DNA from 4 places in the Marinobacterium iners genome. Region 1 is predicted to be linked to each of the others. Evidence: predicted binding sites of a transcription regulator. Region 1 holds the regulator's gene; each other region holds the start of a gene.

What was found. Region 1 encodes sigma-54, which starts transcription at its own class of promoters, with help from an activator protein. Its sites were predicted from a motif close to TGGCACNNNNNTTGCTNT; they were not measured.
Region 2: a site for sigma-54 is predicted at 918-935, ahead of flgB (flagellar basal body rod protein FlgB). Genes of this name have one in related genera too.
Region 3: a site for sigma-54 is predicted at 1,319-1,336, ahead of qhpR (AraC-like transcriptional regulator QhpR). Genes of this name have one in related genera too.
Region 4: a site for sigma-54 is predicted at 1,247-1,264, ahead of flgF (flagellar basal-body rod protein FlgF). Genes of this name have one in related genera too.

What each region holds. Positions count from the first base shown of each region.
Region 1 is NZ_CP022297.1:686,642-688,809, reverse strand. It holds gene lptB (LPS export ABC transporter ATP-binding protein) at 1-209, shown strand, start outside; gene CFI10_RS03345 (RNA polymerase factor sigma-54) at 261-1,766, shown strand; gene hpf (ribosome hibernation promoting factor) at 1,818-2,108, shown strand; gene CFI10_RS03335 (PTS sugar transporter subunit IIA) at 2,130-2,168, shown strand, end outside.
Region 2 is NZ_CP022297.1:504,253-506,420, forward strand. It holds gene CFI10_RS02490 (CheR family methyltransferase) at 1-778, shown strand, start outside; gene flgB (flagellar basal body rod protein FlgB) at 972-1,370, shown strand; gene flgC (flagellar basal body rod protein FlgC) at 1,373-1,807, shown strand; gene CFI10_RS02505 (flagellar hook capping FlgD N-terminal domain-containing protein) at 1,829-2,168, shown strand, end outside.
Region 3 is NZ_CP022297.1:2,582,206-2,584,373, forward strand. It holds gene glnT (type III glutamate--ammonia ligase) at 1-116, opposite strand, end outside; gene qhpR (AraC-like transcriptional regulator QhpR) at 245-1,282, opposite strand; gene CFI10_RS12500 (IPTL-CTERM sorting domain-containing protein) at 1,386-1,961, shown strand; gene CFI10_RS12505 (efflux RND transporter permease subunit) at 2,138-2,168, opposite strand, start outside.
Region 4 is NZ_CP022297.1:508,148-510,315, reverse strand. It holds gene flgG (flagellar basal-body rod protein FlgG) at 1-436, opposite strand, end outside; gene flgF (flagellar basal-body rod protein FlgF) at 455-1,198, opposite strand; gene CFI10_RS19125 (flagellar hook-basal body complex protein) at 1,327-2,168, opposite strand, start outside.

The DNA.
Region 1 (2,168 bases):
TCAGCGATATCAAACAAACCATTCGCCACCTACAGTCTCGCGGCATTGGCATTCTGATCACCGATCATAACGTGCGCGAGACACTCGACATCTGCGAACGAGCATATATCGTAAGTGAAGGGGGGATACTCGCACAGGGCACACCGGCCGAGATCCTGGCTAACGAACAGGTTCGCCGTGCCTATCTGGGCGAGCAGTTTTCCCTTTGATCCTGAGTCGTCAATCATGTACATCCACTCCGTCCACCTGGCAGCTCTGATATGAAGCAATCGTTACAACTCAAGATCGGCCAGCATCTGACGATGACACCCCAGTTGCAACAAGCAATACGTCTGCTGCAACTGTCAACGCTGGACCTGCAGCAGGAGATCCAGGAAGCCCTGGAGAGCAACCCACTGCTGGAAGTCGAGGAGGAACTGGACAGCGCCGAAGAGACCCAGACTGAAGCCCGTGATGATCGTCACGACGCCTCTGCCGACAGCCTCTCTAACGACACCGCTGACGAGGACAGCTGGGACGAAAACGCACTGGAAGAGCGCTGGAATGATGAAATCCCTCGTGAACTGTCCACCGACAGCAACTGGGATGATACCTTCCAGCACCAGAGTACACCCGGTCCTGCCCGTGATGATGACTGGGAACCCGGTGATAACGATTCGGCCGAAGACAGCCTTCAGGATCACCTACTGTGGCAGCTCAACCTGACCCCCATGAGTGACCCTGACCGTATGGTCGCCATGGCCCTTATCGATGCTGTCGATCCGGATGGCTATCTACGCACGGACGTAGATGAAGTTCTGGAACACTTCACCCGGAGCGAACCCCAGCTGTTTGCAGATGCCGAGCCTGAAGAGATTGAAACGGTACTGCACCGCCTGCAACAGTTTGACCCGCCCGGTGTCTGTGCACGAGACCTGAGCGAATGTCTGCAGATACAGCTGCGCCAGCTGCCTGAAAATACTCCGATGCTGAAAGAGGCATTACGCCTGGTACGCGATCACCTGGGTCTGCTCGGCAATCATGACTATCGTACCTTGATGCGCCGCATGCGCCTGAAGGAAGAGGCCCTGCAACAGATCATCAGTCTGATCCAGTCGCTTAATCCAAAACCGGGCACCAGCATCAGCAGTGAACAGTCAGAGTACGTTATACCCGATGTTGTGGTGCGCAAGGTGCAGGGGCAGTGGAATGTAAGCCTGAACTCAGAGGCATCCCCCAAGCTGCGTATCAATACCGACTATGCTGATCTTATAAGACGGGCCGACAACAGCGCTGACAACACCTATCTGAAAAACCATCTACAGGAAGCGCGCTGGTTTCTGAAGAGCCTGCTGAGTCGCAACGAAACCCTGCTCAAGGTCGCCACCGAGATCGTGGCCCGCCAGATCGATTTTTTCGAGGAAGGTGAAGAGGGTATGAAGCCGATGGTTCTGCATGACATCGCTGAAGCCGTAGAGATGCACGAATCAACCATTTCCCGTGTCACTACCCAGAAATACATGCATACGCCCCGAGGCATCTTCGAGCTGAAGTATTTTTTCTCCAGCCATGTGAGCACGTCAGACGGAGGCGCTGCCTCCTCTACCGCCATTCGTGCCTTGATCAAGAAGCTGATCAGCGCGGAGAATACCGCAAAACCACTCAGTGATAACAAGATAGCCGACCTGCTGAAAGAGCAAGGATTTAACGTAGCCAGACGCACAGTGGCAAAATATCGTGAAGCGATGAACATTCCGCCTTCTAATGAGCGCAAGCGTCTGGTTTAATGAGACTACAGGCACGCCGGAAGAACGTGCTTTATGACGAGGAGAAAACCTATGCAGATCAACATCACTGGCCATCACGTCGAACTGACTGACGCCCTGAACGAATATGTACGTACCAAGTTCGACCGACTGGAACGCCACTTCGATAACATCACCAATGTACAGGTCACCCTCAGTGTCGAGAAGCTGCGCCAGAAGGCCGAAGCCGATATCCACCTGGCCGGAGGTGAAGTATTCGCAGCGCATGAGCATGACGACATGTATGCTGCAATTGATGGCATGGTGGACAAGCTTGACCGCCAGATCATCAAGCACAAAGAAAAACTCAAATCCCACAAATAACCGGTAGCAGCACGTCACGACATGCAACTATCAGAACTGCTGACCTCATCCCGTACACTC
Region 2 (2,168 bases), 180 kb from region 1:
AAGCTGCGGCATTCTGCTGGCTGAACACAAGCAGTACCTGGTCCAAAGCCGCTTGGGCAAGATCATGCAGCAGCAAGGCTGTTCAAGCCTCAGTGAGCTGGTGGCACGTCTTGGCAGAGCGGGTGGCAACAGCCTGAAAGAACAGGTAATCGACGCCATGACCACCAACGAAACCCTCTGGTTTCGTGATATTCATCCCTACGAAATCTTGCGTAATAAGCTTCTGCCTGAGCTGCATGAGAAAAGTCGCTTTCAGAAGCTGCGAATCTGGTCTGCGGCCTGCTCCACCGGGCAGGAGCCGTACTCCATCAGTATGGTGATTGACGAGTTCAAACAGAGTCATGCCGGGGCTTTTTCGTCCGGCGAAGAAATACTGGCGACTGATATTTCCACCACAGTGCTGGATCAGGCACGACGAGGTGAATATGAAATGCTGGCGTTGGGGCGTGGTCTGTCTCAGGAGCGGCTGCACCGCTACTTTGAGTCATCACCCACCGGTAGCTGGGGTATCAAACCCCACATCAAGAGCCGGGTGCGCTTTCAAAGCCTCAACCTGCTTGGGCCTTACAGTTCACTGGGGCAGTTTGATCTGATTTTTTGCCGCAATGTGCTGATCTACTTCTCGTCAGACGTAAAACTCGAAATTCTGCGCAAAATGCACAAGCAGCTGCGCCCGGGGGGGTATCTGCTGCTGGGTGCTTCCGAGTCTCTCTCAGGCCTGTCTGACTTGTATAAAATGATCCACTGCCGCCCCGGTATTATCTACCAGGCAATCTGAAAACTGAGCGGCAGTCTTGCCGCCCTTTGCCGCTCGGCACTATTTGTAGCGGTACAGCCTTGCCGCTTGCCGCTGTATATTGCCTCCCTGAAACTGTCCGAACTTTCCCAAAGCCACCCATCACGGGTTTTTTCGCTACTGGCACGTTGCTTGCTTAATTACAGATATAGCAACCTGTAACGGATAAGCGGCAATGGCGATCAACTTTGACTCAGCACTGGGGATTCATGAAAACGCCCTGATACTCAGAGCGCGACGGGCTGAGGTGCTGGCCAACAATATTGCCAATGCGGATACGCCCAACTACAAGGCCCGTGATCTGGATTTTAGTGCCGTGCTCGAAGGTGAAACCGCTGGCGCCAATCTGTCGTTGAAGAAAACGGCATCCGGTCATCAATCCGAGTTTTTGTCACCGGATGCCGCGGCTGACCTGATGTTTCGTATTCCGAACCAGCCGTCAGTAGATGGCAATACGGTAGAGACCCAGGAAGAGATGGCTCGCTACACAGACAATGCGCTCCGTTATCAAGCGTCCTTTCAGTTTCTGAACAGCAAGTTCCAGGGGCTGACACGTGCAATCAAGGGTGAATAAACATGTCGTTGAGTAACGTTTTCAACATCGCGGGCTCCGCCATGACAGCGCAAACAGTGCGGCTTAACACCACCGCCAGTAACATGGCTAATGCGGAAAGCATCAGTTCCAGCGAAGCGGAAACCTACCGCGCCCGCAAGCCGGTGTTTGCACTCAAGGAAGCTCAGACTGAACACCTGCCTGATCACCTGCAGACATTGGTGCCGGGCCAAGGTGTTGATGTTAAAGGGATCATTGAAAGCGATTCGCCCCTGCGCATGGCGTACGAACCGAATCACCCGATGGCCGATGAAAACGGGTATATCTGGTACCCGAACGTAAATGTGGTGGAAGAGATGGCGGATATGATTTCAGCCTCGCGCTCGTTCCAGATCAACGCCGATATTATGAATACGGCCAAACAGATGCTTCAGCGTACGCTGACGCTGGGGCAATAAGGTCAGTAAGAGGATAACGCCATGAGCAATGTAAACGGCGTCGGCAGTAACAACATCTACGATCAGATCAATCAGAAGAACCAGTCTCAATCCACGGCGACTGACTCTGTTTCTGAAGACCGTCAAATGTTTATGAAGCTGCTGATTGCACAGTTGCAAAACCAAGATCCGACTAGTCCTGCAGAGACCAGCGATTTTATGCAGCAGATCTCTACATTGAGCAACGTAGAAAGTATTCAAAACCTTTCCAAAACCATGGAAACCATGAGCAGTACACTGATCAGCAGTCAGGCGGCGCTGCAGGCCTCATCCATGGTGGGTCAGCGTGCGTTTGTGAATACAGACATTGCTCAGCTGCCCC
Region 3 (2,168 bases), 1.9 Mb from region 1:
AACTGAGCCAATATATATTTGACGTTATGACGCTCCAGAAAAAGACAGGCTTCGTCAAGCGCGTTCTCTGGTGGGCAAACCCATACAGAAGGCAGAACATTTGACATCTGTGACATGGAAACCATCCTCGTAAGTGTTGGACGGTTTCAGTATCTCAGAGGGGGTGGGAAAAGCAGTTGACCGCAGAAACTGAAGTTTTGACTTCTGGCGCCATTTCGTTGGCACCGGATATCAAAGAGGGAAATTACCGCACCCGCCAGTCACTGGGACTCATGTTTTTCCAGCGGATGAAGGCACGAGTGAACGCGCTGACCTCAGAGTAACCCAGACGGTAGGCCACTTCGGAAATGCTGAGGCGCTCATAGCCAAGGTAACAAATGGCCAGCTCCTCACGCACTTCATCGATAACCCCCTTGAACGACTGTTGTTCCGCTGACAGCAGACGTTGCAGCGTGCGCGATGACAGGTTGAGCCGGCTGGCGACCCGATCCAGGCTGACCTCTCCACTGGGCAACAGCTCGATAATTTCACTCTTGGTGCGCTGCACCGTGCTCAGATTCTGTTGCACCACACCAGCCAACTCCAGAATGGAGCCACGCGTAACATTGTTCAGCATTGCATTTGCATCAGGCATCGGCTGATTCAGACAGGACTCACGGAACAAGATCAAATTGCTCTCTTGCCGAAACCGAATATCACACTGAAACGCTTCACGATGCTGCCCCGCATCAACCAGCGCCGGATGTTGAAAGTGTACTTCGAGCGGTGACCACTGATCTCCCATGGCACGGCGCAGTACATTATTGAGCATGCCTACTGTCAATTCAGCATCTTGACGCCGATCCATGATATCGCCATACAACAGACGATATTCAAGCTGGCAGATGCCATTCCTGACTGTCATTTGAAGCAGACTGTTACGCTGAAATACCGGAAAGTACTCCTGCATGCTGTGGATAGCCGCCCGCAAGTCTGGCGAGGTGATCGCATGAAAACCGAACAGCCCCAGCCCTTCAGGGTCGAACTGCTCACCGAACCAGAGCCCAAAATGCTCGTTATGGGTAGAGCGCGCAGCCTCATGCATGGAGTTACAATAATGTTTCAGTGGAATGTGGCGATTAGGCTTCTCATAGAGGCCGGATTTCAAGCCAGAGCGTGCCAGAACTTCTGCACTGTGTCCGCCCTGTGCCTCAATGAACTCTTCCAATCCCAGCGTGACGGATGCCAGCACACTAGAGGGTACATGGTTGCTGGCAGGGCCTCGTTTGGTATTCAACAACATGATGCAGACCCTGATCTGTTATTCGTACACAGAACGGATGCAACAAGCAGGCCATTGCAGAGCATAGTCCGGTAACAGACACCGCAACGGGTTCCATGACAACATGAAACCGTCCGATTCCGCCCCCGGGTGGGGCACGCCTGAACACCCTGCCACAAATCAGGGCGTGCCCTCTTCAAGCGTTATCAACGCCACCAATCGAAACAGCGAAGGCATCAGTACCATTGTCATGGACCCTGCCAGTGGCGGCGCATTTTATCTAACCGAGGGAACATCGCAGACTGTAACCGTATCAGTGACTGGCGCGCCCACAAATGATATCTCTATTGATGTAAGTATCGCCGGGGCCGAAGCAACGGTGACGCCCGCAACGGTAATCCTTACCGCTGGTAATGGCTACGAGGCAACGTTCAATGTAACAGCAGTTGATGATACGAACATAGACGGTGATCAGCCATTTACCGTGGTGGTAGACCCGGCTGTCAGCGCTGATCCCAGTTATTCCGGACAGAATTTGAGTGATATCAATGGCGTGGCCCTTGATAACGATGTGGCCGCGCCACCGCCAGCACCAGCACAGGTAACACCTGTTCCGACCTTGCCCCTTTTCGGCATACTCGCTCTGAGTGGCCTGCTTGGCCTGTTTGGCATGTTTGGAATGCGCAAGACCAAGGCGTAATAGACCAGTGCAACCATGAAGCCCGGCAGCACATCTGCCGGGCTTTTGTCCCGTCGTGTAACCCCTCACTGAAAGAGCGAGTGCTCTCGTACCAGTCACAGCAACTGTGCAGCCAGAACCCTGGCGCACTATTGGTCAAATTGTCTGTCGCGTAATGTCGGCAGCATGCAGCCGTATCAGGTCTTGCTGACCTTGAACCAGAGCGCG
Region 4 (2,168 bases), 180 kb from region 1:
CCTGGTCCGGCAGGGTGATTGCAGGTTCAACCAGGTAGCCTTCTGAAGTGACCAGACGGTTCTCGCCATCAAGGTGCAACTCGCCATTGCGGGTATAGGCGATGTCACCATTGGGCATGGCAACTTGTAAAAAACCACGACCATTGATTGCCACGTCAAAAGGCTGGTCAGTGATCTGCATGTCACCCGTATGGAACAGCTTCTGGGTACTGACGGTGCGGACACCGCTGCCCAGCTGCAGGCCGGAAGGCAGCATTGAATCTTCACCGGTAGCCGCACCGGGCTGACGGCGAACTTGATACAACAAGTCCTCAAATTCCAGCCGGTCTTTCTTGAAACCAACGGTACTGACGTTAGCCAGATTGTTGGAAATCACCTTGAGCTGAGTGTCCTGTGCGCTCAGACCGGTTTTAGCAACATGCAAAGCACCGTGCATCGGTTATTCTCCTGTGATTCAGCTCATTGAAAGCACTTCTGCTGCTGCAGATGAGTTCTCTTCAGCCGTTTTCATCATTTTCACTTGCATCTCAAACTGTCGCTGAAGACTGATCATAGAGGTCAGTTCAGAGATGGCATTCACGTTGCTGGACTCAAGATAGCCAGCACGCACTTGTACATTCGGATTGGCAGCCAGCGGCACATCGTTATCCGTGTGCATGAAACCATCGCGCCCTTTAAACAACTGACCCTGTTCTGGCTGCACCAGTTTGATTTGATCCACCAAGGCAATTTCGACCGCATTCTCACCGATCGGACGGATGGTGACCGTGCCATCGTTACCAATGGTTATGTTCTCGGCGGGCGGAATCACAATCGGCCCACCACCAGCCCCGATCACCGGCAAGCCGCTGCCTGTCACCAGCTGGTTGGCGGCATTGATCTGCAGTGATCCGTTGCGGGTGTACACTTCGTTGCCGTCCGGCCCCTGAACGGCAAGCCAGCCATCACCGGCAACCGCCACATCCAGATCACGCCCCGTTTGCATCAGTGTGCCACTATCAAGATCCGTGCCGGGCCGCTCACTCATGGAGTAAACGCGAGACTCATAACCTTCACCCAGCACACGCATGGCGCGGGCCTGCTCGAAATCACTCTTGAAGCCGGTGGTCGTCGCATTGGCCAGGTTATTGGCGTGGGCCTGCTGCGCGTACATGTTCTCACGCGCGCCGGTCATGGCAACATACAGCACTTTATCCATTGTTTGCTCCGGTAAAACCTTGCCGTTTGAACTGGCTTTACCCTATAACAAGCAAACTGCGTGCCATAAACGAGAAAGCCGGGCATAAGCCCGGCCTGAATAACATGCAATAATGCAGCTGGTTAGGGTTAGATCTGCAAAATAGCCTGAGTCACTGTGTTGAGGGTTTCCAGTGTTTTGGAGTTAGCCTGGAAGTTACGCTGCCCCTCAATGAGCTTGACCAGTTCAGCAGACAAGTCCACGTTTGACTGCTCAAGGGCAGCAGAGCGAAGCGTACCGTTCAGACCGGTACCTGGCGGGTTAAGCACCGGATCACCGGAAGACAATGTTTGTACCCACTCAGTATTACCGGCATTCTGCAAGCCATCCTGGTTCTCAAAGGTCGCAACGGCAACAATACCCAACTCCGCCAACTGACCATTACTGAAACTGGCGACCATTCGACCATCTTCTGAGAAGGTCACACCGATCAAATCGCCCTTGGTATAGCCATCCTGTGAACGCTTATTCACAATCGATTCGGAGCCAAACTGGGACGAGCCACTGAGATCAAGCTGTACACCCTTGAGATTATCTACATCGGAGTCCAACAGGGCATCTTGAGGATTCGCAGGGTCGGCACCCAGAATAGTGATTGTCGGTGCCTTACCCGCGTTGGAAACATTTCCGCCGTTAACTGATTCCAACACCCCTGTTGTTGTGTTAAAGCTCACCAATATCGGGCCAGGTGCTGTCGGCGTAGCAGGATCTTCCACCAGCGAGCCAGGATCACGTATTTTACCTAGATTCAGCTGATCATTGTCATTAAGGTATGCATATGTGCGATATACACCAATATAGCTGTTATCGCCCTTCTGCAACTCTTGCAGGTCCACCTTCCCTGTTGCTGTATCAAGCCCCAAAAACGGTGCATTCGCCAAGGTGCCTGATACTACCGGGAAGTCCAATATATCGTTATCAACGTCACCTT